Regions from separate parts of the Exiguobacterium sp. s16 genome, predicted to be linked through region 1. Evidence: predicted binding sites of a transcription regulator. Region 1 holds the regulator's gene; the other holds the start of a gene.
What was found. Region 1 encodes LexA, which represses DNA repair genes until DNA is damaged. Its sites were predicted from a motif close to CGAACATATGTTCG; they were not measured.
Positions count from the first base shown of each region.

Region 1 (14,828 bases):
GACAACACGGACGCCAAAGATGCGGAATCACCAAAGGCACCGGTCGATGAAGCACCGAAGATCTCTGAACAAGAGTTACACAAATTATTGAAAACACAGCTTCAAGAAGCTGGCCGTTTCAATAAGACGTCGCTCATTCAAGGTGAGCTGTCACGTTTTTATCGATGACGCCAGTACACTAACCATTACACAATGTGAGAGGGGACATTTCACCATGGCCAGAAAAACGTTCACGAAAGAAGACATCAAACGCATCGCACAAGAAGAGGACGTACGCTTTATTCGTCTTCAATTCACGGATATCCTCGGTACGATCAAAAACGTCGAGGTACCGATCAGCCAATTGGACAAAGCACTTGATAACAAGATGATGTTCGATGGCTCTTCAATCGAAGGGTTCGTACGCATCGAGGAATCAGACATGAACCTCTATCCAGACCTTGACACATGGGTTGTCTTCCCGTGGACAGACGGCAGCGGTAAAGTCGCTCGCTTGATTTGTGATATTTATACGCCGGACGGCAAACCGTTCAGCGGTGACCCGCGCGGCAATTTGAAGCGTAACCTCGAGCGCATGCAGAAGCTCGGCTTCACAGCGTTCAACGTCGGACCAGAGCCTGAGTTCTTTCTCTTCAAGAAAGACTTGAACGGCCAACCGACACTCGAACTCAACGACCAAGGCGGTTACTTCGACTTGGCACCGGTCGACCTCGGCGAGAACTGCCGTAAAGAGATCGTCATCGAGCTCGAAAACATGGGCTTCGAAATCGAAGCATCACACCACGAAGTCGCACCAGGTCAGCACGAGATCGACTTCAAATACGCAGATGCGGTCACGACGGCCGATAACATCCAAACGTTCAAACTCGTCGTCAAGACGATCGCAGCGAAATACGGTCTTCACGCGACGTTTATGCCGAAGCCACTCTTCGGTGTCAACGGTTCAGGGATGCACGCCAACATGTCGCTCTTCAAAGGGGACACGAACGTCTTCTACGATCCAAACGGCGAAATGGAACTCTCTGACACGGCTCGCGCCTTCACGGCAGGGATTCTCGAGCACGCTCGTGCGTTCACGGCTGTCTGTAACCCGACTGTCAACTCGTACAAGCGCCTCGTTCCTGGTTACGAAGCACCTTGCTACGTAGCATGGAGCGCGCGCAACCGTTCACCACTCGTTCGTGTACCAGCGGCCCGTGGCCTCTCGACACGTATCGAAGTACGTTCGGTCGACCCGGCGGCGAACCCGTACCTCGCTTTGGCCACGCTTTTGGCTGCAGGTCTTGATGGAATCGAGAAAGAAATGGCGGCTCCGAAGCCGATCGATAGCAACATCTACGTCATGGACAAGCCAGAACGTGTTGCTAACGGGATTGACGACCTTCCGGCTACGCTCTTCGACGCGCTCGAAGTACTCCGTACCGACAAAGTCGTCATGGAATCACTCGGTGAACATATCGGTGAGCACTTCCTCGAGTTGAAAGAAATCGAGTGGGATATGTTCCGTACGCAAGTGACAGAGTGGGAACGCGATCAGTACATGACGCTCTACTAAGTCGACTAATAAGGGATATTCCCTTTAAAATCAGAGTCCTGAACGAGTCTTCGTATGAAGTGCTCATTCAGGACTCTTTTTCTATAATTCGCTTCAACTAATCAATATAATGAGGGAGAATGTATATCACTATAAATGTAATGGAATGGGATAGGGGGACGAGAAGTGGCAACACCATTAAAAGACGTGTATGATGAGACCTTTTTGTTGGAATTTGGACGACGTATTCAAACCGTGTATCCGTCATTTGACGTACAGGCTTTTATCGCATCAATCATAGATGAATCGTGGGAAGCGTTGGCACTCAAAGGGCGTACTCGACGTATTTCGATAAAACTCGGTCAGTATTTGCCACAGGATTACGAATCAGCTTTGGACGTATTGGTTGAAATTGCAGATGACTGCGTCGGCTTTCCTTATTTGTTTTTCCCGGACTTTGTAGCGGTGTATGGACAGGCAGAAGAGCATTGGGAACGCTCGATGTCAGCGCTCGAACGCTTCACACAGAAGTCGTCTTCTGAATTTGCGATCAGGTCTTTTTTATTGCGGGAACCAACGCGTGTGATGCACCAAATGACAGCTTGGGCCATTCATCCGAACGAACATGTTCGGCGTTTGGCGAGTGAGGGTTGTCGTCCTCGCCTTCCGTGGGCGGAATCGTTACCGATGTTCAAAGAAGACCCAGCTCCAGTGTTGGAGATTTTAGAGTTGTTAAAAGACGATCCATCATTATATGTGAGAAAAAGTGTCGCTAACAACCTCAACGATATCTCGAAAGATCACCCAGAAGCTGTACTCGCAGTCTCGCGACGATGGCAGGGCGAGCATCCTCATACCGATTGGATCATTAGACACGGATGCCGGACACTGATCAAGTCAGCCCATCCTGACGCGTTAACGATATTCGGTTATACGCAGGAAACAAATTTAACCGTCGACTCATCGATTTCTATACATCCGAACGTGATCAGCATAGGGGAGGCGTGCGAGATTCAATACGATGTGTCCATTCGTCCAGGGGATGCTGCTTATATTCGTATCGAATACGCGATTGAGTTTATAAAGGCCAACGGGAAAGCGAGTCGTAAAGCATTCCTGCTAGCGAATAGAACCGTCGCTGGGGGGGCGCGACTTGCAGCGACCAGAGTGCACGACTGGTCAGATTTGACGACCCGTCGGCATTATCCAGGGGAGCATCGTGTCGTCTTGTTAGTAAATGGACGAGAAGTGGCTGAACATCATGTCATGTTGCATAAAAGTTATTGAACTTCTATATAATAAACGGTTCAAAAAAGGGCAACCCTGTCTATTTAGACGGGTTGCCCTTTTTGGGTGTGTAGCATAACGATCTGGTTAAAACGCACGTTTGAAGAACGTGGACGCATAGTCGAGCGTCGTATGTAGCGTCGTCGCGAAAACGAGTCCGAAGAAGCATGCTGCCCCGTTCAGATCGAGCCACGATCTGACAACTTCCTCATACGGCGTGACCGTGAGCAGAAGCGTGAGCGGGAAACCGAGATAGATGACCCGGATCAGATCGCTCAAGAGCGGAAAATGCGAGAATAACGACCGATGGGGCATAATCTTCACATAAGGGAGCCAAAAGCCCCGAAGCGGTCCCCATCGATAATAGGCGTCCGACTTCAAATCGAGATCCGGGGAGAGCCAGAACGTCCCGATGAGGGCGCCAAGCAAGAACACGGTCGGAACATCGATGTCAATAAAAGGCGTGGCAATCGCAAGAGCACCGATTGCCACGAGATTCGTACGGGTATGTGTCTTGCCACTAGCCATTAGTGAATCGTGCGGTATACACCGATGACCTTCCCTAAAATCGACACGTTATCGAAATACATCGCTTCGAGCTCGTCGTTCTCCGGCTGGAGGCGAACTTTCGAAGCTTCTTTATAAATCCGCTTCACGGTCGCTTCACCTTCATCCGTCATGGCGACGACAATCTCTCCATTGTCGGCCGTGTTCTGTTGACGGACGAGGACGCGGTCCCCATCCAAGATCCCCGCGTTAATCATCGAGTCTCCTGAGACAGAGAGCATGTAGACGTTGTCGGAACCGACGACGTGAGCCGGGAGCGGGAAGTGTTCTTCCACGTTCTCGATGGCCGTGATCGGCGTACCGGCTGTGACTTTCCCGATGACCGGCACGTACATGACGGCATCGTGGTCTTCGACGACGGACATCTCTTCATCCAAAATCTCGATGGCGCGTGGCTTCGTCTTATCACGTCGAATCAATCCACGCTTCTCAAGACGGTCCAAGTGACCGTGTACAGTCGAGCTCGATGCGAGCCCGACAGCCTCGCCAATTTCGCGGACCGAAGGGGGATACCCTTTCGCCCGAACCTCGGCTTTTATAAAATCAAGAATCTGTTGTTGTCTTGCTGACATTTTTTTCAATGGATTTCACCTCGATTATGTCGAATAACCTGCGAACGCATCCTATTCTTTATGGGTTTAGTTTAACACAAGAACACATGAGCGCACAAACATTCGTTCGTTTTTTTCTGCTTGACCGAACAGAAGTTCTTATTTTATGATGAGAACAGATAAACGAACAGACGTTCTCGAGAACGTGTATTCTTATTCCCAGGAGGCAATGATTATGAGAGACACAATCAATGGAATCATCTTAGTCGGCATGTTGGCATTCGGTATGTTCGTATTTTTCGCGGTCGGAGAGCTTCGTGACAACGAAGCGGTCGTCGTGACCGAACAAAAAGTCGAACACAGTATTGAAGAAGAAGTCGCCTTGACAGAGGCGGAGACGCTCGAAGCGCATATTCTCGCTAAACGGGATGAGAAAAAAGACGACAAGACGACGTGGTTCGCCGCCGAATAATCGTTTCTGATTGCGAACATCCCTTCATCCTGTGTATCGTAGAGGGCGAATGGAAAGAAAGGAAGTGACGCGATGCGAGTCGTCATTTATTGTCGCGTATCGACGAACAAGTCCACCCAAGAGACGTCGCTCAGTCGTCAGGCGGACGAATTGAAGCAGATGGCGAGACGTCTTGATGCTGAGGTTGTCGATGTGATCAGTGAACAAGAGAGCGGGTATGAGGTCAATCGGGCGGGACTGCTCGATCTATTGGAGCACGTCTCGACGTCTGATCTCGATGCCGTGCTCGTGAGCGATGACAGCCGTCTCGGACGGGGAAATGCAAAAATCGCTATCTTGCATACGCTCATGAAACATAACGTGCGCTTGTTGACGATGCAGTCGTCCGATGAATATATCGTCTCCGACGCCGAGAAGATGGTGCTCGAAATCGTCAGTGTCGTCGAAGAGTATCAACGCAAGATCCATAACGCTAAAATTTCACGCGGAATGCGTCGGGCGGTCGCGAACGGATTTAATCCGCATCGGAATATCCAGCACCATGACCAGGGCGGCCGGAGCCGAATCGAAGTTCCGATTGAAGAAATCGTCCAATTGCGTGAACGTGGACTCACGTTCGCTGAAATTGCCGCCACCCTCCGCGGTTTTGGTTATGAGGTATCGAAAGCGACCGTGAACCGGCGCTACTTGGAGCACGTGTCGGTACCAGAAACTTGATTCCTGCTCGCTGATTTTGTACAGTAGAAGGACAAATTCAGTAGAGAGGGGGCGAGCCCGATGCTAGCACCTGAACAGTTGGAGCGAATCAATTTCCTCGCCAACAAAGCAAAGACAGATGGTCTGTCACCACAAGAGATGGACGAGCAGCAAGCGCTGCGCCAACAATATTTGCAAGCGTTCCGCCAATCATTCAAATCACAGATGATGGGAATGAAGGTCGTCGATCCGGAAGGAAACGACGTAACGCCAGAAAAATTAAAAGATGAGCAGGAACGTTACCGCTCAGAATGACCATGAATGCACATCCTATTTCATATAGGATGTGCATGTTTGTTATACGCGAACGTTGATCAGGGGGACTCATTGATGCGTTTTCAAACGAAAGGAAGTAAACGATTCCATTTAATGTGTTATACTAATTAATTAGTTGTGACACACGAATGAGTGTGCTAAAATATGACGGGTAGAAACTTTGTTAACAACAGAGAGGATGAAATTAGTGGAAACAACTACTAAAGAATTATTAGCGATTAACTCGATTCGGACGCTCTCAATCGATGCGGTCCAAAAAGCGAACTCAGGTCACCCGGGTATGCCGATGGGTGCGGCTCCGATGGCGTTCACACTTTGGACGGACAAAATGCGTCACAACCCGAAAAACCCGAACTGGTTCAACCGTGATCGGTTCGTCCTTTCAGCGGGACACGGTTCGATGCTCTTGTACTCGCTTCTTCACTTATCTGGTTACGATCTCTCAATGGACGATCTCAAATCGTTCCGCCAAATGGATTCGAAAACGCCTGGGCATCCAGAGTACCGTCACACGGCAGGTGTCGACGCGACGACTGGACCGCTCGGACAAGGGATCGCCATGGCTGTCGGGATGGCAATGGCAGAGAAACATTTGGAAGCGACGTACAACCGCGATGAGTTCAAAGTGGTTGACCACTTCACATACGGGATTTGCGGAGACGGTGACTTGATGGAAGGCGTATCGGCAGAAGCTGCTTCGCTCGCTGGTCACTTGAAACTCGGCAAACTCGTCGTCCTTTACGATTCAAATGATATCTCGCTTGACGGCGACCTTCACAAATCGTTCTCGGAAAGCGTTGAAGATCGTTTCAACGCCTACGGTTGGCAAGTGATCCGTGTCGAAGATGGTACGGATATCGATACGATCGCGAAAGCAATCGACGAAGCGAAAGCAGAAACGTCGAAACCGACCCTCATCGAAGTGAAGACGGTTATCGGCTTCGGTTCACCGAACAAGTCAGGCAAATCGGCATCACACGGTGCACCACTCGGCGAAGCTGAAATTGAGCTCACGAAGCAGTTCTACAAGTGGGAAGGCGAGAACTTCTACGTACCGAACGAAGTATACGACTTGTTCAACGATAAAGTCGTTGAGCCAGGCGCGAAGCATGAAGCGGACTGGAACGAACTCGTTGAAGCTTACAAGTCAGCACATCCTGAACTTGGTGCCCAGTTCGAGCGTGCGATGAACAACGAGCTCCCAGAAGGTTGGGACAGCGAATTGCCGACGTTCGAAATCGGTTCGAAAAAAGCGACTCGTCAAACGAGCGGTGAAGTATTGAACGCGATCGCCAAAGCGGTTCCGACTCTCTTCGGAGGCTCGGCTGACCTCGCTGGTTCGAACAACACGATGATCAAAGGCGCTGCGGACTTCGATGAAGATCCAGCCGGCCGCAACATTTGGTTCGGGGTCCGTGAATTCGCGATGGCAGCAGCCGTCAACGGGATGGCGCTCCACGGTGGGGTCCTCCCATACGGCGCGACGTTCTTCGTCTTCTCGGATTACCTTCGCCCGGCAGTTCGACTTGCTGCGCTCATGGGAATCCCATCAACGTTCGTCTTGACACACGATTCGATCGCGGTCGGCGAAGATGGCCCGACGCACGAACCGGTCGAGCACTTGATGAGCTTCCGTGCGATGCCAAACTTGTCTGTTCTCCGTCCAGCTGACGGAAAAGAGACGATCGCGGCTTGGAAGCAAGCAATCACGACGAAAACATCACCATCGCTTCTCGTCTTGACGCGTCAAGCGTTGCCAGAGCTCGTTGGTACGTCGGTTGAAGACGCAGCTAAAGGTGGCTATGTCGTCGCCGGCAACTCAAGCGAGGCAGACGTCCTTCTTCTCGGTACAGGTTCTGAAGTACACGTCCTCGTCGAAGCTCGCGAAGCACTCGCGGCTGAAGGCGTGAACGCGGCTGTCGTCTCGATGCCTTCGTGGGAATTGTTCGAAGCGCAATCGGCAGAGTATAAAGAATCGGTCCTTCCGTCGTCGATTACGAAACGTGTCTCGCTCGAAGCGGGCGCGACGCTCGGTTGGTACAAATACGTCGGTTTCGGCGGAAAAGTACTCGGCATCGACAAGTTCGGCGCCTCTGCTCCTGGGGATCTCCTCATGAAAGAATACGGTATGTCGGTCGACAACGTCGTCGCAGCTGTCAAATCACTTTAATCGCATGTTGTCAGTGGTGGCCCAGAGGTTTTGGGTCACCACTTTTTTTTCAGACGACTAGCGAATTAGCGTAATATAGTGTATAGTAAAAAACGATGTTTCATATGGTAGAGGAGGTTAAGCCTTGAGTACATTATTCTGGATTCTTCTTATCGTGGCAGCACTAATCGGGGGTATTGCGATCGGTTTCTTTATCGCTCGTAAATACATGATGAACTACCTCGAACAGAACCCACCGATCAACGAAGATATGATTCGTACATTGATGATGCAAATGGGTCAAAAGCCGTCACAGAAGAAAGTCAACCAAGTGATGCGCGCCATGAACGTTCAAATGAAGAACGAAAAGAAATAAACTCGATTGACCGAAGCACTTTGCGCCCGCAAAGTGCTTTTTTCATCCAGTTTTTGTTAGACAATCGAACAAACTTTCGCTAATCTAATAGAATAGTCTGAATTCAAGACAACATAGGGGGTGTTTCCAATTCGTGTATTCAAACAACTAGCTTGGTTCTTCAAGCTCGAGTGGCGGACGTATGCGCTCGGCATCGTCTTACTCATGTTCGTCGCGGCGCTCGAACTTATACCGCCGCGCATCATCGGACGAATCGTCGATGAAATCAACCGGGGAACGCTTGGAACAGATTTATTATGGATGTTGCTCGGCGGGCTCGCGGCCGTCGGGATCGGGAACTATGTGGCCCGTTTCTTCTGGCGATACTTCATCTTCGGGGCTTCGATTCGCCTCGGTCGGATGTTGCGGAGTCAGCTCTATCGTCATTTCACCGATTTAGATCAACGGTTTTATAAGAAGTCGCGGGTCGGGGATTTGATGGCCCATGCGACAAACGATGTCCAAGCCGTCTCGACGACGGCGGGTGCGGGGATTTTGACACTCGTCGATAGCATCACCATGGGAACGTTCGTCATCATCACGATGGTGACGACCATCAGTTGGAAGTTGACGGTCGTGGCATTGTTGCCGCTGCCAATCATGGTCGCGTTGACGACGCGATACGGCAAACTCTTACATAATCGGTTCGGGGTCGCCCAAGCGGCGTTCTCTGAACTGAACGATAAAGTCCAAGAGAGCGTCAGCGGTGTCCGGGTGTTGAAGTCGACCGGGGAAGTCGGCCGCGACGTTGACTCGTTCGAGAAGCTATCCGACGAAGTCATGGCGAAAAACGTACGTGTCGCGAAAATCGACGCCTTGTACGACCCGACCATCTTTGGAATCGTCGGCCTCTCGTATATCTTGTCGATCGGTTATGGGGCGTATTTGATTGAACAAGGAGAGCTGACCATCGGACAGATCGTTAGTTTCACCGCCTATCTCGGATTGCTCACATGGCCGATGCTCGCGTTCGGCTGGCTGTTCAATATCGTCGAACGAGGGCGGGCGTCTTACGACCGGATCGAGCGGATGCTCGCCGTCAAACCTGAGATTCAGGATGACCCGATGGCGGCGACGAAACTCGCCCATTCGGAGATTGAAGCGGATATTCGTGCGTTCCGCTATGACGAGACGCCCGTCCTGCAAGACGTCACATTCCGCCTCGAACGCGGACGGACGCTCGGACTCGTCGGCCGTACCGGTTCTGGTAAGACGACGATTGTACGCTTGTTGACACGAGAGTATGACGTACATGATGGGACGATCAAAATCGGTGGTGTCAACATTCGCCAAGTGAAAAAATCACTTCTGCTCGATAAAGTCGCCGTCGTCCCGCAAGATCATTTCTTGTTCAGCGATTCGATTGCGAACAATATCGCATTCGGCAAACCGGAAGCGAAACTCGACGAAATCATGGAGGCGGCCAAAATCGCCGAGGTTCATGATGACATCATGCGGCTGCCGGAAGGATACGCCACGCTCGTCGGGGAACGGGGTGTGACGTTGTCGGGTGGTCAGAAGCAACGGATTTCAATCGCACGTGCCCTCATGATTGAGGCGGACGTGTTGATCCTCGACGATGCCCTCTCGGCTGTCGATGCGAAGACGGAGGAGGCGATCATCGAGCATTTCCGGACCGGGAACCCTGACCAGTCCCGCTTGATTGTGGCGCATCGACTGTCCGCGGTCGAGCACGCTGATGAGATTCTCGTCCTTGAGGACGGTCGAATCATCCAACGCGGGCGTCATCAGGACTTGATTCGCGAGCCCGGTTGGTACAAAGACACGTACGATCGCCAACAACTCGAGGCGATTGTCGAAGGAGGTGGCCACCATGAAGCATGACGTTCAGGAATGGGCGGTCATCAAACGCCTGTTGGCCTACACGAACCGCTACGCACGTCCGCTCGGACTCGCTTTTGTGTTCTTGCTGCTCGCCACCGGCGCAAAACTCGCAGGACCGTTCTTAATCAAAGTGTTCATCGATGAGTTCGTGACGCCTGGCGTCTATCCGACAAACTGGGTCGTCACCTTGCTCGTCGTCTATCTCGTCCTCCATATCTCGGCGATCATCTTCGACTACTTGCAGTCAATTTCGTTCCAAAAGATTGCCTTGAAGATCGTGCAAAACATCCGGATGGATATCTTCCGACATGTGATGGGGATGCGGCTCGCCTACTTTGACCGGACTCCGGCGGGAGTGCTTGTCTCTCGAATCACGAACGACACCGAGGCCGTCAAGGAACTGTATGTCGGGGTAATGAGCACGTTTGTACAGTCAGCGGTTCAATTGGTCGGGACGTACGTGTTCCTTTATATCCTCGAACCGACGCTCGCGACGATGGGGCTCGTCCTTGTTCCGCTGTTCTGGCTCATCATCTGGGCGTATCGCCGCTATTCGACAAAATATTTTGCCCAAGTGCGTGACTTGTTGTCACAACTGAACGGGCAATTGAATGAATCGATCAACGGGATGGGAATCGTTCAACAGTTTCGTCAAGAAGAGCGGCTCGTCCGCCAGTTCGAAGAAACGAACGAGGCCCATCAAGAGGCACGCTATCGAAACTTGAAGCTCGACAGCATGTTGCTGCGACCAATCATCGAGCTGTTGCTCGCCTTCTCCATCATTGGACTGCTCGGCTATTACGGCGTCTTGTCGACGACCGAGCAAGTGCAGGTCGGGGTCGTCTATGCCTTCATCAGCTACATCGAGCGCATCTTCCGTCCGGTGCTCGACATCATGCAACGCTTGAGCGAGTTTCAACAGGCGGTCGTCTCGGCGGACCGTGTCTTCAAAATCTTGGACACGGATGAACCGGCTCCAGGAAAGAGTCTTGCCGGTCCTGCCGAAATCGGCTCCGGGGAAGTCCGGTTCGAGAACGTCACGTTCAGTTACGATGGGGAAGTCGATGTATTGAAACAGATATCATTCGTCGCCAAACCAGGCGAGACGGTCGCCCTCGTCGGTCACACGGGTAGCGGAAAGAGTTCGATCATCAACCTGTTGACCCGGTTCTATCCGTATCAATCAGGCCAAATCACGATCGACGGGTATCCGATTGAGCAGTTCGAGGAAGCCGAGCTCCGAGCCAAAGTCGGGCTTGTGCTCCAAGATCCATTTTTGTTCACAGGGACGATCGAGGATAACTTGAAACTGTTCAATCCGACGATCGACTCGGACAAAGTCCGGGAAGCGGCCGAGTTCGTGCAAGCTCATACGTTCGTCGAGAAGCTTGAGGCCGGTTACGGACATACGGTCGGTGAGCGCGGCGCGACATTCTCGAGCGGAGAACGGCAACTGCTCGCCTTCGCCCGGACGGTCGCCCGTGACCCGAAGATTTTGATTTTAGATGAGGCGACGAGTTCGATTGACACCGAGACCGAGGAGCGTGTCCAGCTCGCCCTCGATCGGATGAGACGGGGACGGACGACGATTGCCATCGCTCACCGTCTGTCGACGATTCAAGATGCCGACTTGATTCTCGTCCTTCATCGGGGTGAGATCGTCGAACGAGGTAACCATCAGGCGCTTTTAAAACAGGATGGGCTGTACAAAAAGATGTACGAACTTCAATCTGGTCAACGTCTGATGTCATAAATTACAAAAAAGACACCGTCAAGGTGTCTTTTTTCCATGGAAAAAGCCCGCCACTTCAAAGAAGGACGGGCCGTTTGGTTCGATTAATTTATGTGGTCTGAAGCGTGTATGGCTAGGACGTGACGTGTAATCAGCTTGTCCAATTCTTGGCTGACATGAATCACTTCTGGAGACGTCCAACTGTGCTGCGAGGCGATTTCATACAGTTCATCGCGTTTCTGTTCAATGGCATAATGTAAGTTTTCAGCTGTGATGACCGCCACGGTGTTTCCCCCATCATTTTAAGATCGATACTGACTAATAAGAATATCCAAATCTTAGCATCTAACACTACCGTTTACAAGTTTCATTTCCATTTCAAAGATTACAACTTCAATCATGTAAGGTGCTCGGAAAAAGATGCGAGCATTTTGAAAAGGTTTTCGCTATAATGGGGCTGAAAGGTGGAAGATCGCATGGAAGTCACACTTTGGCTCGCATTTGGGGCGGGCGTCTTATCATTTTTATCACCGTGCACGCTACCGTTGTATCCAGTCTTTTTATCGTATATCACTGGGGTCTCAGTCTCTGATTTAAAGAGCGAGGGACTGCGACAACGCACGGCCTGGTTTCACACGTTCTCATTCTTGATTGGTTTCTCGATCGTCTTCCTCGTGCTCGGTCTGTCGACCTCGCTCATTGCCGACGTGTTCATTCAATATAAGGATAGTTTGCGCATGTTCGGTGCCATCCTCATCTTCGTATTCGGCGTCTTTTTGGCGGGACTTTGGCAACCTAGTTTCATGATGCGTGAGAAAAAGCTCGCTTTAGGGGAGCGTAAAAGCGGCTACTTTGGAACGGCATTGATCGGAATTGGATTCGCGGCGGGTTGGACCCCGTGTACTGGACCGATTCTTGCCGGTGTCATCGCGCTCGCGGCCTCGAACCCGAGTCAAGGGATGGGCTATATGTTGGCGTACGTCATCGGCTTCGCCATCCCATTCCTCATCATGGCGAGCTTTGTCGGGAAAATCAAATACTTGGCGCGCAACAGTGCCAAGGTGGCAAAATTCGGAGGTTATTTGATGATGGCCTTCGGCGTCGTATTATATTTTGATGGCATGAATCGCTTCGCTGCTTGGATGAGCGAATTAGTAGGATTCACCGGATTTTAAAAGGGGTTGACCGAATGTCGATATTTTGGGGATCGACCCTCGTCGCACTAATGATGGGCCTGATTGCGAGCTTCGTTCGCGTCAAAGCATCAGCACGTCCGACGAATGCTAAAAAGATCTTGATTCCGCCCTTGGCGATGTCGACCGGGATGTTGCAATTTCTCGTCCCGGCGTTTCGATTGACTTGGCTCGAGGTCGGAGAAGCTTTAATCGTCGGATTGATTTTCAGTGTATTTCTCATCAAGACATCGAACTTCGAGAAACGTGATGGTGAGGTGTACTTATCCCGTTCGAAAGCGTTTTTTATCGTCGTCTTCGTCTTATTGGCGATTCGGACGGTCATGAAGGCGTTTCTCGGAGACGAAGTCAATATTTTCGCGACGGGCGGACTGTTCTATTTGATTGCCTGGGGCATGATCGTCCCATGGCGCATCGCCATGTACCAAAAATATAAACAAATCGCTTCAACATGAACGGCGTCCCTCGCGAGGGACGCCGTTTTGTCGATTATGAAGATTTTTTCGTCATGGCAGCTTCCGTCTCGGCATCGATCCCGGTGTTCGCTTTGACGAGGATGCGTTCGAAGTTTCCGGCGACTTCGTCCGACTTCGTCACGTACGTCCCGACGATGGCGGCGAGGAAGCCGAGCGGGATCGAGACGATTCCCGGGTTCGTGAGCGGGAATAACGCCTCACCGATAAAGATTGCCGAGCCATCCGGTGCCCACACGTTCGGGCTGATGGCGACGAGGAAGAGGGACGAGAATAATCCGACGACCATGCCGAACACGGCTCCGCCCGTATTGAACCGTCTCCAATAAATCGTGAACAAAATGACCGGCAAGTTCGCGCTGGCAGCGACAGCGAATGCGAGAGAGACGAGAAATGCGACGTTCATCGATTGGGCGAAGAAGGCGAGTCCCATCGAGACGAGTGCGACCGCGATTGAAGCGATCCGGGCCGCTGTGACTTGTTCTTTCTCGGTCGCTTCGCCCTTCCGGATGATATGACCATAGAAGTCGTGGGCGAACGCCGAGGCCGCCGATAGGACGAGTCCTGCGACGACGGCAAGGATTGTGGCGAAGGCGATGGCGGCCACGAAAGCGAACAATAAGTCACCGCCGAGCACTTGGGCGAGGAGCGGCGCGGCCATGTTCCCGGCCGGGTTGGCGGCGACGATGGCGTCCGATCCGACGAACGCGGCGGCCCCAAATCCGAGGAAGATCGTCAGTATGTAGAACGCACCGATGACCCATGTCGCATAGACGACGGATTGTCGTGCCGTCGGTGCATCCTTGACCGTGAAGAAGCGGATAAGAATGTGCGGTAGACCGGCCGTCCCGAGGACGAGTGCCAAATTGAGTGAAATCGTATCGAGCGGGAGCTTGAACTTGTTGCCAGGGTTCAAGAAGTTCTCCCCGAGCGGTGTCGCCTTACTGACCTCGGAAAACATGGTGAAGACGGAGAAGTCAAAGCGGGCGAACACGAGGAATGAAATGATGGCGGTCCCGATCATCAACAAGACGGCTTTTGTGATCTGTACCCATGATGTCGCGGTCATCCCCCCGAAAACGACATAGACGGTCATTAAGATTCCGACGACGATGACGCTCGTCGTGTAGGGGATCCCGAGCAACAGTTCGATTAGTGCCCCGGCGCCGACGAGTTGGGCGATCATATAAAAGATGGAGATGACGATGGCATTCATGGCGGCAACCCCACGCACGCGCGGCTTGTTGAAGCGTGCCGCAATCATATCGGCCATCGTATACTTCCCGAGGTTACGGAGCGGCTCGGCGACCAAATAAAGGACGACGAGGTAGGCAACGAGGAAACCGATCGAGTAAAAGAACCCATCGAACCCGGCGAGAGCAATCATCCCGGCAATCCCGAGGAATGAAGCGGCCGACATATAATCACCAGCGATGGCCAGACCATTTTGGAATCCGGTCAAACCACCGTCTGCCGTGTAAAAGTCGCTTGCTGTCTTTGTCTTTCGGGCGGCGAAAAATGTGATGACGAGCGTGAGTCCAACAATCGCGACGAATAGAAGAATAGCTGTCCAGTTCA
Region 1 covers NZ_JACSLM010000002.1:464,440-479,267, forward strand. Annotated here, with positions in the region: gene KNP86_RS05885 (MerR family transcriptional regulator) at 1-168, shown strand, start outside; gene glnA (type I glutamate--ammonia ligase) at 215-1,555, shown strand; gene KNP86_RS05895 (DNA alkylation repair protein) at 1,721-2,821, shown strand; gene KNP86_RS05900 (metal-binding protein) at 2,909-3,349, opposite strand; gene lexA (transcriptional repressor LexA) at 3,349-3,969, opposite strand; gene KNP86_RS05910 (hypothetical protein) at 4,175-4,411, shown strand; gene KNP86_RS05915 (YneB family resolvase-like protein) at 4,484-5,128, shown strand; gene KNP86_RS05920 (DUF896 domain-containing protein) at 5,189-5,422, shown strand; gene tkt (transketolase) at 5,622-7,613, shown strand; gene KNP86_RS05930 (YneF family protein) at 7,738-7,968, shown strand; gene KNP86_RS05935 (ABC transporter transmembrane domain-containing protein) at 8,098-9,852, shown strand; gene KNP86_RS05940 (ABC transporter ATP-binding protein) at 9,842-11,605, shown strand; gene KNP86_RS05945 (aspartyl-phosphate phosphatase Spo0E family protein) at 11,689-11,868, opposite strand; gene KNP86_RS05950 (cytochrome c biogenesis CcdA family protein) at 12,061-12,759, shown strand; gene KNP86_RS05955 (CcdC family protein) at 12,780-13,232, shown strand; gene KNP86_RS05960 (solute symporter family protein) at 13,267-14,828, opposite strand, start outside; gene KNP86_RS05965 (DUF485 domain-containing protein) at 14,826-14,828, opposite strand, start outside.

Region 2 (14,828 bases), on a different contig from region 1:
TTGACCAATACGGACGACAAGATCGCCTTGTTCAATCCGGGCGTGATGGACACCGCGATGCAGGAAAGCATCCGGGCCTCGTCAGAAGACGCGTTCCGTGACGTGGAACAGTTCCGCTCCTATATGACGGAAGGACGATTGCGCACCCCTCAGACAGTCGCCCGTATCTTGGCAAAACACTTGCTAGACGAGCCGTTCGAGAATGGCAAGACGTATTCCGTCTATGACCTTGATTGATTTTTGACCTGGCATGAAATTCAGTCACCCTTTTCAGACTCTACCGCCTACACTAGAGACAGATGAAACGAGAAAGGGTGGCTAAGTCATGAAGACGATTGCAGGAGGATTATTATTTTTCGGCTTGTTCAGTCTCGGGTTGTCGTTCACGATGATTGGGGACACGGCGGTTGTCGGAGCGATGGTGAGCGGTGTTGCCATCTTATGTAGCGTCGGACTTTGGTTCGGGGCGACGGAAATGACACGCATTCGCACAACGTTCCTCGACAGCAAAAAAACGTCTTTCCCCGAATGAGGGAAAGACGTTTTTGGATTCATTGATTGTCTGTGTTTTCGTCTTCGTAATCATCATCAGCATATTCTTCGAAATCGTACTCTTCGAAGTCTGCTTCATCGATAAAGATGTCGCGGTCATTGACGACGTGAATCGGACCGTTGGCCACATCGATTCGAATCGTCCATGCCCATGGAATGCGCAATCGGCTATAAACGCCTGTCCAGAATTCCATCGATTCTTGCTCGTATCGCTCGAACTCTGCCAGCAACTCTTTAAAAGTGATTCCTGACAACTGGAAGTTTGAGTCTTGGATTCGCTCGAGCGCATTATGCGTCGCCTCGAGCTCCGCCGCACGTACCATCTCTTCGGCCGTAGCCATCTCAAGAATGGTTCCATCCGGTGGCAGAATGTCGTATACGTTAAACAATTCGCCTTCTTCTACTTCTTCATCAAACTCATAGTCGTCGTGCCGCATGCTTCATTCCTCCTCACTCTAGTTGAATCTCTTTCATTGTACCATTCCACTCCCCGTTAGAACGAAACATTCGTGCATATATTTATTTATGAAGGGTAAACTGATAGAGTAAAAAATTACAAATACAGAAAAGAGGGTCAATCACATGAAAGATTCATTTCAAGCACTCGTTCTCAACAAGACAGACGACCGTCTCCATTCCACGGTGACCGACGTCAAGCTCGACGCCCTTCCAAAAGAAGAAGACGGGAACGTCCTCGTCGAGGTCCACTATTCCGCACTCAATTATAAGGACGCCCTCGGTCTTACCGAGCCCGGAAAAATCGTCAATCAATACCCGTTCATCCCCGGGTGCGAGTTCGTAGGCAAAGTCGTCGAGTCCGACCATCTTGATTTCAAAGCCGGCGATGAAGTCATCGCGACCGGTTTCGGGATCGGTGAACGGCATTTCGGCGGTTTCAGCCAAGTTGCACAAGTTCCCGGAAATTGGCTTGTGAAACTGCCTAAAGGTATGGGCATGCGAGATGCCATTGCAATCGGGACGCCTGGACTGACGGCTATGCTGTCAATCGATGCGCTCGAACACGCCGGTGTTCGTCCAGGGGAAGAAGTGCTCGTAACCGGCGCAACCGGGGGCGTAGGTAGTTTTTCAATCATTTTACTTCGTAAACTCGGCTACCACGTCATTGCATCAACAGGAAAAATAGACTCCCCTTACTTGCAAGCACTTGGCGTTGATACCGTCATCGATCGGCACGAACTTGAGGGAGCGGTTCGTCCGTTAGCTCGACAGCGGTTTGATGCGGCAATCGATTCGATTGGTGGGGCCACTCTTGCGAATATTTTGAGTCAAACGCGTTATGAAGGTGCCGTTGCAGCTTGTGGACTTGTCGGCGGTTCCGACCTTCCAACAACTGTTTATCCGTTTATTTTACGAGGAGTCAAATTAATCGGCATCGACTCCGTCATGCAGCCAATCGAACGACGTCTGAAGGCGTGGAATCGACTGGGTGAGCTACTCGATTCTAACGTGCTCAACCATATGGTCCACGAGATTCCGCTCCACGATGTCCCTCGTCACGCCGAGGCGATGATGCGCGGCGAACTGAGCGGCCGGACCGTCGTCCGCATCCACGACTAATACAAACAGGGCTGAATCCATCGATTCAGCCCTGTCTCTGTATTCTCCATGGTGGTGGAATTATAAAGTGAATCCGGCTGGTGCATCTTTGACGACGACGATCACCTTGCCTTGGTCTAATTTCTTCTCAAGTTGATCCGCTTCAGTCGATGAGAAACCGAGCTGTTCGAACTGGGCCCGAAGCTCATCGCCTTTTTTGCGGAATACATTTTTCGCGGCCGTCCCCAGGCCAACGTCTGATGCCGTTACCGTATTCGCGTCGGCGTTATCGGCCACACGGTCGGTCCGGTCATCGTCGTGGGTGATGACATAAATGTGCTTGTCCTCAATCCCTTTCGTTTTCATCGATTGAATGGCGGTCACGACTTCTTCATCATTTGTAAACTCTTTATACAAAACTGACATGTCTGTTCTCCTCCTTCGATATCGTTACATTAGTAGTTATTACCTTCTTTTCCTAAAATGACACATTAAAAAACGATGACAGCTGTCATCGTTTCGTTAAACGGCCGGTTCTTGGCCTTTTCGTTTTTTCAGTTCTTCTAATAAAATATCGGATTCGTTGAAAGGAATCGATTCTTGACCGACGCGTTCGACATGGTCATGCCCTTTTCCGACGACGACGATCCGTTTGCCGACGAGCGCTTGTTGCGCTGCGTGACGCAGGGCATCTCGTCGCTCCTCGAACGCCACATAATGCGTATTCGCGTCAACGCCTTGAAGTAACCCGTCGATGATGTGCTTCGGGTCTTCCGTCCGCACGTCATGCACGGTCACGATCAAATCGTCGGAATAGCGACTCGCGATGCGGCCCATCTCCGCCCGCTTAGTCGGATCTCGGTCGCCCGCCGCACTTAAGACGACAACGAGTTCGCGCTCCCCTTGCTGAAGCGTCGACAGACATTTCTCAAGCCCGTCCGGTGTATGCGCATAATCGATATAAATCTCGGCGTCCTCTGTATCGAGTCGTTCGAGGCGCCCTTTCGGAAGTGTGAGTCCCGGTACGTTGGCGATAATCGAACGCAACATCAGTTCCGACGTCGAGACGAGACCGATGGCCGCGGCCAAGTTGGCGGCATTGAATGCGCCCATGAAGCGAACTGGCGCCTCGATCGTTAGCTCGTTCATTTTGACGACGACCGTCTGGTCATGCCAAATGACTTGAATATCAGCGGGTACGTCCGCATGCGTGCTATACATAATGCGTCGACGGGTCGGGGCAAACGCGGCCATCGTCTTACTGGCCGGATCTTCGGCGTTCAAGATAATGGCGTCCCCATCTGTCGTTTCGACTTGTTCGAACAATCGGGCTTTGGCCCGGGCATATTCGTCCATTGAGCGATGATAATCCAAGTGGTCATGCGTCAAATTCGTGAACGCCGCCGCGTGAAATCGGACGCCTTCGACACGTCCTTCCATCATCGCATGCGAAGAGACTTCGACGACACAGTCGGTCACGCCGGCATCCGCCATTTCGGCCAAAATCCGATGTAAGACGACGGCTTCCGGCGTCGTGTTAGGGGTTTTTAATGTTTGATCTTTATAACGTGCTCCGATCGTACTGACAATCCCGACCGGTCGTCCGGACAGACGAAATAAATCATATGTCAACGTCGCAGTCGTCGTCTTCCCGTTCGTACCGGTGACACCATAAATGCGCATCCGATGTGAAGGGTGGTCATAAAAAGCACTGGCCACCACGCCGGCTGTCCGCTTCGTGTCCGCGACGACAAGGTTCGGCACCTCAAGGTCAAGCGGGTATTCCGAGATGACAGCAACCGCTCCTTTGGAGACGGCGTCCTCAGCGAATTCATGTCCGTCCACTGTATAACCGCGGATACAGATAAATAAATTCCCTGGACTGACCTTTCTGGAATCTGTCTCAATTCCGGTCACCCATGGATCGCGTTCGATGTCATCCATCTCATTTCCTAGAATGGCGGATAAACGTTTCGTCCTCATGCTGTGTACTTCCTTTCTCATGGGTGTCGCTAGGTTCGCAAACCTTATCGTCATGGTACTAGATATTAGGCTGTAATGGAGATGACAAATATATTACTTCCCTTTTTACGTGCAATACAATCGCCCAACCAAAAAATTCCTAGTCCAGGACGGGACTAGGAATGTATTTCGCTGTCGGTGAACCGAAGTCCTTGCTCATGGAGCGCAGACTCCAAAACCAGCAACACACTCGGTCCGACGCCGTGCAACGCCGAAATCTCTTGCTTTGTATAGGTGGCCAACTGTTCGAGCGTATCGATATAAGCGGCCTGGAGCGCCCGTTCAGCCGGTGCCGAACATTTCGGAAGTGGTGTCATCCGATTCTCTCCTCTCGTCCGTTGGCACGTTCGATCGTCGGGAGACAGGCGAGGACACGGTCCATACAAAACGTCCGACGGGCCTGCTTTTTCACATCCCAGCCGACGAGTCGATCGCCTTGCAACTTCATCAGTTTGACGCGTCGCTTTGAAATGACCCCATTCCGATCCATATACACCATTTCCACGACTCGTCCATTTCGCATCCAACGCATGACTTCTTGCCTCATCCTATCTCCCTCCTTTGTTACCTTTATTATAACGAACGTTTGTTCTTAATTCCAGTCTAGAGGTGTGCGTTTGAACAATTTCCCGTATGCTAGAAGAAATGAATGTTTCACGAAAGGGGTACGCCCGTTATGACCTATGTCATGTTGGCCGTTTTGGCCGCCGTCTTATTTATCTCCATGATTTTTGCCGCCAAGGCCTTGCCGAATTTACGAAATGTCTTATTTAATCGTGGCAGTCTATTCGGGACAGAAAGTGTGACCGTCACTTGTCCGAACTGTAAGAAAACGTTCAAACGGTCCGGTGGGAACACCCAGACATGCCCTCACTGCTATACGTCGTTTTAACAACAAACACCCAATCGACCGCCCATCAGCGGAACGTTGGGTGTTTTTGAATGTGCCCGAATCGGCAAGTAACCGTTTACGTTCACGCCATAAGTGAAATAAGAAGGTTACGTCATTTGCCCGCAACTCAAACCACGAGACAGTCTCATTCCTAAAGGAGTTCACCATGTCATTCATATCCGATCACGATTTATACGCACGATTGTTAAACCGCGACACTTCAGCGCTAGAACTGCTTTACGACCGCTATGAGCGCATCTTATACTCACTCGCCCTCCGCTTGACGACGCGAGCCGACTTGGCCGAGGCCGTCCTATCCGAGGTGTTCACTGATCTCTGGAAACGGCGTCTCCCTCTCGATTTGACGACCCACCGGCTGAAAGCCCATTTGTTCGAGCGGGTGGAGACTGTGGCGCTACGCTTAGTCGCCAGCGCTTAAGTTCGTCTATCGCATCGCTCGATGTAACACTTCTAGAATCCCATCCGCATACATGCCCTCGGTGACACGACCATGTTCTCGTTTGGCTTCTTCCGTCCCGTTGCCAAGCACATAGCCGTTGCCGACATACCTCAACATCCCCAAGTCGTTCCCACTATCACCGAACGCATAGGCGTGCTCGGTCTGAAACGCATATCGGTCGCACACGTAGTCGACCGCAGCGATTTTTCCCGCTCCTTGTGGGATAAAATCGATATCGTAGGCGCCATCCGGGTCTCCGGCGAGCGGATTGCACCGACTGACGTTGACGGCGATTCCAAAGTCACTTGCGGCTGAACGAATGAGTGCGAGCTCGGCCTCCGATTCGCCATGATAATAGTAATTATGCATCCAAGCACTTGTCCCGAGATTCGCTTGCGGTTCAATCGCAAGCGTTCGCCCTAGTCTGTCGACGACATGGTCGACACGGGTCGAAAAATCGTGCGGGAATCGTGACGAATAACCGGGATCAAGCTCCAATTGCCCCGTCGCCGTCACTTGATAAAGTTCCGTGCCGAGACTTGCCGCGATCCGATGCGGGAAGTACCGCATCTCGGCCCGCTTCACTTTCTCTATAATCGTCTCAAGCGAACTTCCCGTCACCCACATCGTCGACAGACGATGTGAATGATTCTCGAGAAAATCTTCGAGTTGCCGCAAGTGCTTCAACTGCTTCGCGGAGCAAGCATGCGGGAAGTACGTCTCGTCGAAATCAAAACAGATGAGCGTCCGCCCCTCCTCGATAAATCGTTTCATAGTCATCCTCCTTGTGTCGTCATACCCCATCTCGTATAGTAAAAGAGAGAAAGGACGTGACATAATGAAAAACCGATTAAGCCGCTACTACTGTCAGTATAGCGGAATGCTCATTGGGTTCGGGCTCGTCTTCGCCTTTTTATTCGGGATACGAACGTATCCGGTCTGGCAACAATGGCTCTCGAACGGACCCGCACTTCTCGTCACGATCCTCACGGCGACGCTATCCAGTTACGTGACGTATCGATTGCTCAGTGCCTTGAATTTGAAACTGTTCCGCCGACTCGGCGACGCGACGTCGACATGCTCCCGTTAAGCACGGGACTACATAACGACAGTTCACAAAATAGTCACCTCAAATAGGCATCCATTTCACGGTTTCATCCGTTAGATCAATACAAGGGATTCCCTTATGCATAAAGGAGAAAGCCATGACTGATATTGAATTGTACGAGCGTGTCAGGCAAAAAGACAAACAAGCGCTCGAAGCACTTTATGATCGCTACGAACGAATCCTGTATGCTTTCGTCATGCAGTTGACGAAAGACCGCGACCTCGCCGAAGAAGCGATGCAGGAAGTATTCATCAAGCTGTGGCGCGGTGGTGGCGTATACGATGACTCAAAAGGAAAATTCAAATCGTGGCTGTTCACGATGAGCCGTCACGTCACGATCGACTTGATTCGCAAACGAAAACCCGACCTGCAACTAGATGAGTCTTACGCTGAAGCCATCCCTTCCCCGGCCCCGTCCGTCGAGACCGAGGTCGAATGGCAAGAAGAGCGGACGCAAATCGAGACGGCGATGGCCGAGCTTCCGGTCGAGCAACAACAAGTCGTCCGTCTCATGTATTTCCAAGGACTCAGCCAACAAAAGATTGCCGATGCGTGCGGTATCCCGCTCGGTACCGTAAAAGGAAGGATTCGATTAGCGTTGAAACAGTTACGAAGGCATCTATCCCATGATTTAAATGATAAGGAGGTGGAACGATGAACGCTTGTGACCAATTGATTGATTATTTCAACCAGCATTTGACGGAAGACGAACGCATCCGGTTTGAAGCGCATCTCGCGACATGTCAAACGTGTCAAGAAGAGCTCGAACAACTCGAGGCCCTCGTCGGCGGCGTCGCGTTCCTCTCTGAACCGGCTGAACCGCCAAGCGGGATGAAGGCACGCATCCTCGACAATGTGTTCGCAGAAGACGAGACGGAGTCGAAGCCAGACGAACCGACCCCGATCACCCCCTTCACAGCCACGAAGAAGAAACAGAAGGCGCCATGGGGAGCGCTCGCCCTCGCTGCCGCACTCATGCTCTCCTTGGTCGGGAACGGCTATCTGCTATTGAATCAAGAGGAGCCGAACGGCATCGCGTTGACCGAGACGGTTCCGCTCGAAGGCGAATCGGAAGGTGTCGCTTATCTGGCCGAACAAGACGGTCAGCGCCAGCTCATCGTCCAAACGAACGGGCTCGATGCGCTCGAAGCGAACGAGGTGTATCAAGTTTGGCTTATAAAAGATGATGCTCCGATTCCGACCGGTGCGTTCGTCACCGACGACAAAGGCAACGGGACGGTCATCTATACACTCGATTCGACCGAATCGGAGATGGACTGGGATACCGTCGCTGTCACGAAAGAACCCGAACGGGGCAATACGGCGCCCGAAGGCGACATCGTGCTCATTGCCAGCCTATAAGCAAGGACCGAATGACCTGACGCACTATGCGCACGTGTCATTCGGTCTTTTTTTCGTTATGATGAAAGCAAAGGAGTGGTACATATGCGTCAGCCTAAAATTGGTGTCGTCGGTCTCGGCGGCATCGCTCAGAAAGCCTACTTACCGATTTTGACGAACAGCACATCGTTCGAACTGATCGGTGCCTATTCTCCGACCGTCGCCAAGCGCGACGCGATTTGTCGGGCCCATCGGATGGAGTCGTTTGCGGGACTTCCCGAACTCGCGGCGTCCATCGATGCGGCGTTCGTCCACAGTTCGACCGAGACGCATTACGAGATCGTCTCGTATCTACTCGCGAACGGCGTCGATGTGTATGTCGACAAACCGCTCGCCGCGACGATCGAGCAGGCGGAACGTCTCGTCGAGCTGGCCGAACGGACGAACCGGAAGCTTATGGTCGGTTTCAATCGCCGCTTCGCCCCGATGTATCAGCACGTGAAAGAAGCAGCCCCGTTCCACACACTCGACTTCGTCAAGCATCGCGGGGACGGGTTGCGCGGTCACGATTATCAGTTCACGCTGCTCGATGACTATTTGCACGTCGTCGACACGATACGTTATTTTGCTGGAAGCGACTTGCGCCTCGTGACCGGGCACATCGAGACGACCGAGACGAACGGGCTCCATTTCGCCCGTCACGTCTGGCAAGATGAACACGGTCTTCATACGACATCGATGCATCGCCAAGCGGGTGTCAATCATGAAGGACTCGTCGCAATCAACGATGGCCTTCGCGTGACGGTCGACGAGATGGTGACGCTCCAACGGTTCGAACACGGCGCCCATTCGACGAAGACGTTCGGATCATGGGACACGCTCTTGACCCAACGCGGGTTCCAAGGGGCGATCGACCACTTTATCTCGGCATTGGCCGACGATACACCGATCATGACCGATGGGCGTGAGGCGCTCATCACGCAACAGCTGGTGACGGATTTGTTCAGCTTACGCTAAGAGGAGGAAAACAAATGGATTTCTTTTTCTACATTATGGTCATCGTTGTCGTGTCAATCGCCGCGGACACATTCAACAAGACACGGAAGGCGCGTTTAGAAGAACTTCGACTCAAAATCGAGCAAGAGAAACTCGCGATTCAGCGGCTCGAACTCGAGATGAAGCGCGACGAAGACAAACTCGATCATCACGGATTTTAAAAAGACGATCGGCCCTTATCGGGTCGACCGTCTTCACTTATAGGATATACCGTTCTGAGGCGAGTCTTGCGTCACTTATCCGTTTTTGCCGCCGTTCGGCGAGTGTCGACCACGTGACGGCCGTGACGATGCAGGCGGCACCGATAAAGAAGTTACGATCGAGCCTTTCGTCGAGGACGAGCCAGCCGAGGTAGCCGCCGACGAGTGGTTGGAAAAAGAAGAACAGCGACCCGACACTCGCATCCATCAATTCGATTCCCTTGTTCCAAAAGAAAAACGCCCCGGCTGTCGAGATGATGCCGACATATAACACGCTGAGCCATAGCACCATGTTCATCTTCGGTAAGCCGGAAGCGGCCACTTCCATCCCCATGAGCGGCGTCATCAACACGAAGGCGATGCCGATGGCAAACGTCGTAATCGTCAACGACGACGTCGTCTCGGAAGCGATTTTCACATAGATGGACATGAGCGCCCATGTGATGGCAGCACCGACCAAGACGAGGCTACCGATGAAATACGTGCCTTCGACGCGCCAGCCGACGACGATAATGACCCCGATCGTCGCCAACAGGAGTGACCCGATTTTGACAGGGGTGAGCCGCTCTTTTAAGATGACTCGGGCGAAGATCACCATGAACGCCGGCGTCGCCGCCGTGACGAGCGATCCCGTATGAGCGTCGGACAGTTTCGTGCCGATGAACTGGAACGAAATCGAGGCGACGTAACCGATGACGCCGACGAGCGCGATCCATTTCCAGTCGCTCCGGGCAATCCGCTCGCGTCCGAACGCTCCCCACATCACGAATAAAACGACAAACGCGACGGCATAGCGCATCCAGACGAGCGTGAAAGGCTCGATATAGCCGAGCGCATATTTACTGACGACGTACATCCCGCCCCAAATGCTGGCGGCGAGCGTTAAACTGATGGCGCCGAGCCATTCTTTACGCATGACGTGCCTCCCCCCTAATCTCTGATGTTAAATAATACGACATCGACCCTTGATATTCCTGTATCCCCCCAGTTGCCGAACCGACCGAAATCGCTTACACTTACCATAATGATAATTGAAAGGAGGGAGAAAGGTGAACTTTGTCGGACGTACGCATTTGTCAACAGAACATTTGTACATTTTGCGTGCGATTTTTCACGATGTCGCGTAATCACAGGACCCGTCTGTTCTTTTTTAGACATTGCTGAAATACGACAAAGCGCCTCTCTCTCTTGCCGAGCGCTTCTTTGCGTTCGGCTTTTTTGATAGGCCTCTACTTTAGGAGGAACCACTCATGTTTATCGAGTTACAACACATTCAAAAACAATTTGGCGGCCATGCCGTCTTGACTGATGCCAATCTTCAAGTAAACGCAGGCGAGCGAATCGGGCTCGTCGGACGGAACGGGAGCGGCAAGACAACGCTCCTGCGCCTCATCGTCGGTACCGAGTCCCCAGATGAAGGAACAATCTATCGAAAACAACGGCTGACGATCGGCTATTTGGCCCAGATTCCCGCCCATCCCGATAAGTCAGGTCGAGACGTGCTCTATACCGCGTTCGCCGAGTTAACGAGACTCGGTGACGAGATGCGACGACTTGAGGAACAGATGATTTCAAGTGACGACATCGAAGCGCTCCTGGAGACATACGGCGCCCTGCAGATGCGCTATGAGAACGGTGGCGGGTATGCCATCGATTCGAAAGTGAATGCGATGATCGACGGACTGCGCCTCACCCGCTTCGTCGACAGACCGTTTGATACACTAAGCGGTGGCGAACGAACAAAAGTCGGGCTCGCCTTGGCGTTGCTTCAAGAACCAGAGCTGCTCATCTTAGATGAACCGACGAACCACCTCGATTTAGAAGCGATGACTTGGCTCGAGTCGTTCCTTCGTGACAGTCCGTCCACGCTCCTCCTCGTCTCGCACGACCGCGTGTTTCTCGACGCCGTCGCCACGCGCATCGTCGAATGTGAGGACGGGGAATTGGCCAGTTTCGATGGCAACTACAGCGCATTCGTCGCCCAAAAAGAAAAACGGTTGCTCGATCAGTTTCATGCCTATACGGAACAACAGAAGAAAATCAAGAAGATGAAGGAAACGATTCGCCAGCTAAGGCAGTGGGCGAACGAAGGCAATCCACCGAACGAGAAGTTTTATCGCCGTGCCAAATCGATGGAGAAAGCGCTCGCCCGCATCGAGACGATTAAACGCCCTCGCCTCGAGGCCGTTCAACCGGACATTCAGTTCACGGCTCAGGGTCGGACCGGACGCGATGTGTTCGAAGCAATCGATGTGACGGTCACTTACGACCGGACCGTCTTCGAAAACGTCTCGTTTTACGCCGGTCATGGCGAACGCATCGCCATCGTCGGCCCAAATGGGAGCGGCAAGTCGACGTTGTTGAAAGTATTGCTCGGTCACCTCGAACCGGCCTCGGGCACTGTGCGACGAGCGGAACGGGCCCAAATCGGCTACTTGTCGCAACACATCGACTTCGATGATTCTTACCGGCTCATCGAGGCGTTCCGTGATCGCATCGCCGTCGATGAAGGGAAGGCCCGTCAACTGCTGGCCCAGTTCCTCTTCTATGGCGCGAGCGTCTTCAAACCGGTCAAAGATTTGAGCGGCGGCGAGAAGATGCGACTCATGCTTGCTATCCTTATGCACGAGGACATCAACGTGCTCGTGTTAGACGAACCGACGAACCATCTCGACATCGAAGCACGAGAGGCACTCGAAGACGCACTCGACCGCTTTACCGGTACACTCGTCGCCGTCTCGCACGATCGCTATTTCTTGAACAAGCTATTCCCGATCACGTATTGGCTTGACGGGACAGCGACACGTTTCCCGGGAAATGTGACGTATGCACTTGAAAAACGTCAGCGCGAACCGGAAGCAATTGTAGTGGCACCTAAGAAAACGAAATCAACAAAATCGGCTGTGACGGCGGTACATGTCCGAGACATAGCGGCGGATGAAGCTCGCCTGACCGAGCTCGAAGCATCGCATCGATCACTCCTGCACCAGATGAATGAGACGAACAATCTAGAGAAATTAATGACATTGCAGCAACAGGCCGATGCGATCCAAGCAGACATCGACACAGTGCTGAACCAACTGCTCGAATCGATGTAACCAAAAAAACGGCGCCGCTTAGCGGTGTCGTTTTTGTTCGAACCAAGCTTGGACGAGAAAACCCGTCACCCCAAGCGCCATCAAAAAATAAGGAACAACACGGGGGACAGCGCCCGTTTCTCCCATCATCATGAGAATCAATCCGCTCACGAACGTCCCGAGCCAATATATTTTCGGCATATCGTCACTCCTCACTATTTCATCTTGTAATTTGTCAGAATTTTTCGTAAAATATTCTGAAATTCTTATCTTTGTATGGAAAGGAGATGCGCTCATGCCAAAACAAAACTGGGAGACGATTTTCCGAACCACCCTCGTCGTCACAATCACGCTCGCCACCTTCCTCTACGTTCGCTACTCGACTGAAATCGAGGAACGCGAACGTGCCTTAGAGCAATACCTTGCGACTCATTATAACATTTCGGCGGATGCGTATTCGATTGACGGCACCCTCTCTTTAAGCGGTTACGTGTATGATTTGACGTTCGAAGACGAGCCTGACGCTGCCTATACATTTCAGGTCGAACAAGCTGCGGACGGCCATCGCGTGAAGTTCGAACAAGCGGATGGTAAACAACCGGACCGGGTCGCCACGTTCACCCCATAAGAAAAAGCGCCACGTCTGTGGCGCTTAACGGTGAGCGTTTCTAGTAGAGCGGACTTTCACCCGACCGAGAAAGTTCCCGGCCGACCGTCCCATGCAATCAATCGATACGTGCTAGAAAATGGACGCGGTTCAGAACGCGATTTCGGAGCGTTCGTTCGTCTGAACATCAATCTGGCCCTGCACAGAGACATTGCCTCCAAAACGGCCATGACTGCGTTTCGACGTAATAAGGTTGAAATCCATCATGAACCTCATCATGCCCACCTGTTTTGAAACACCGAGCTTCCTAGACGTTTTGCCTCCCACATATCCTTTTTGTCTGCCCCTCACCTCTCGCGCGAGGTCAGGTGGACGACAGTTTGAATCAGGAGATCACCTAGTCCGCCGGTCTTTCAACCAACTTGTCTCTCGTTTCACCGAGCCGGCCTCAGTCAAACAACGATTGAATCTTCGTTTCATCCGTTGCCCCCTTTCAGCTCAACACGTTGAATGAGGACTACACTAATACATTAACCGTTTTACGTGACATCGAATCCCTGTTCACCATTTCTTCAAAATTTAGTCGTCGATATAATGGTCGAGCGCATAGGCGACGCCATCGTCCTCAACATCCTTCGTGATATGGGTGCTGATGTCTTTCAACGGATCGACGGCGTTCCCCATCGCAATCCTCGTTTCCGCCACTTCGAACATCGAGATGTCGTTCAAATTGTCCCCGATGGCCACGATATCCGCTTGTGGAATGCCGTGATGCTCTGCCAACTGCGTCAAGGCCATCCCTTTGCTCGCATTCGGATGACCGATCTCGATTTTTGTCCAGCCTGCCGTCGTGATCAAAATGTCGGTCCGGGGCTCATACAGTTTCCGGAGCTCGTGCAGTTTGCGCCGATCGAACGAATAGACAAAGACTTTGTACACTTCGTCGGCCTCAAAGTCGATGTCCTCGATCGCATCAACATATGTCAGCCCGAACTGTTCGTTTTGAATTTCAATCTCTCGCTCACCCCATTCCCGTGAGAACGATTGGTCGTGTGGCAACACCTCATCCAACTCGCCCTTCAGTAAATCGGTACCCGAACGGAGTACTTTCACCCCGGCATTCGTGTAAAATTCGACGTACGCTCCGTGCTCATGGGCCACATCCCATAACTCCTGTACGACGTCTTTCGGGAGCGCGTGGTAATAAATGCGCTCATTCTCATAGAAAGCGATCGCCCCGTTCCCGGACAAGATTGGACAAGTCAATCTGCTCCGTCGCAGCAACTCTTCGATATCGTGAATCGATCGGCCCGAAGAGATGGCGACCAAATCTCCCTCGGCTTGGCGACGCCGGATTGCGTCTTGGTTCGTTTCTGTGATGATACCAGTTCGAGACAATAACGTCCCGTCTAAATCGATGGCAATCAATTTCATATTCCAATCTCCTTTCAAACACGTCTCATCATTCCATTCCCCGAATTCATCCATCTCAACGCAAAGAAGACACCATTCTGGCATATAGGCGTTTTCCTTTCACGCAAATAGGGAAATATTTATTAGTCCTAAATAATAATTTGTGCGTTTGGAAAGGAGTCCTCATGAACACTTCACCTGAAAAGCCACGCTTGAATCGCGTGTTCTACATTTCGGCGAGTCTCATCGCTCTCCTCGTCCTGTTTGGCGCGATTCGTCCGACGTTGTTCGCGACGATTGCCGGGAACATCTTCAACTTCACGACCCGCTCGTTCGGTTGGTTTTACTTACTCGCCGTCTTCTTATTCGTCGTCTTCCTCGTCTTCCTCGCGTTCAGTAAATACGGGAAGATTCGGCTCGGGACGGACCAGGACCGTCCGCAATACCCGTTCTTTACTTGGATCGGGATGCTGTTCTCCGCTGGTTTCGGGGTCGGACTCGTCTTTTGGGGCGTTGCCGAACCGATGAGCCATTTCATCACCC
Region 2 covers NZ_JACSLM010000003.1:88,804-103,631, reverse strand. Annotated here, with positions in the region: gene KNP86_RS07515 (SDR family NAD(P)-dependent oxidoreductase) at 1-237, shown strand, start outside; gene KNP86_RS07510 (hypothetical protein) at 326-532, shown strand; gene KNP86_RS07505 (hypothetical protein) at 552-989, opposite strand; gene KNP86_RS07500 (MDR family oxidoreductase) at 1,135-2,130, shown strand; gene KNP86_RS07495 (YflT domain-containing protein) at 2,191-2,535, opposite strand; gene KNP86_RS07490 (UDP-N-acetylmuramoyl-L-alanyl-D-glutamate--2,6-diaminopimelate ligase) at 2,632-4,092, opposite strand; gene KNP86_RS07485 (helix-hairpin-helix domain-containing protein) at 4,248-4,448, opposite strand; gene KNP86_RS07480 (WYL domain-containing protein) at 4,445-4,678, opposite strand; gene KNP86_RS07475 (DUF2614 family zinc ribbon-containing protein) at 4,808-5,023, shown strand; gene KNP86_RS07470 (sigma factor) at 5,190-5,462, shown strand; gene KNP86_RS07465 (HAD-IIB family hydrolase) at 5,469-6,257, opposite strand; gene KNP86_RS07460 (hypothetical protein) at 6,322-6,573, shown strand; gene KNP86_RS07455 (RNA polymerase sigma factor) at 6,689-7,249, shown strand; gene KNP86_RS07450 (anti-sigma factor) at 7,246-7,953, shown strand; gene KNP86_RS07445 (Gfo/Idh/MocA family protein) at 8,038-8,949, shown strand; gene KNP86_RS07440 (hypothetical protein) at 8,964-9,149, shown strand; gene KNP86_RS07435 (DMT family transporter) at 9,187-10,104, opposite strand; gene abc-f (ribosomal protection-like ABC-F family protein) at 10,439-12,286, shown strand; gene KNP86_RS07425 (hypothetical protein) at 12,305-12,466, opposite strand; gene KNP86_RS07420 (hypothetical protein) at 12,561-12,893, shown strand; gene KNP86_RS07415 (HAD family hydrolase) at 13,452-14,306, opposite strand; gene KNP86_RS07410 (BCCT family transporter) at 14,471-14,828, shown strand, end outside.
Region 2: the regulator LexA is predicted to act here: its motif matches at 4,711-4,724, upstream of KNP86_RS07480 (WYL domain-containing protein).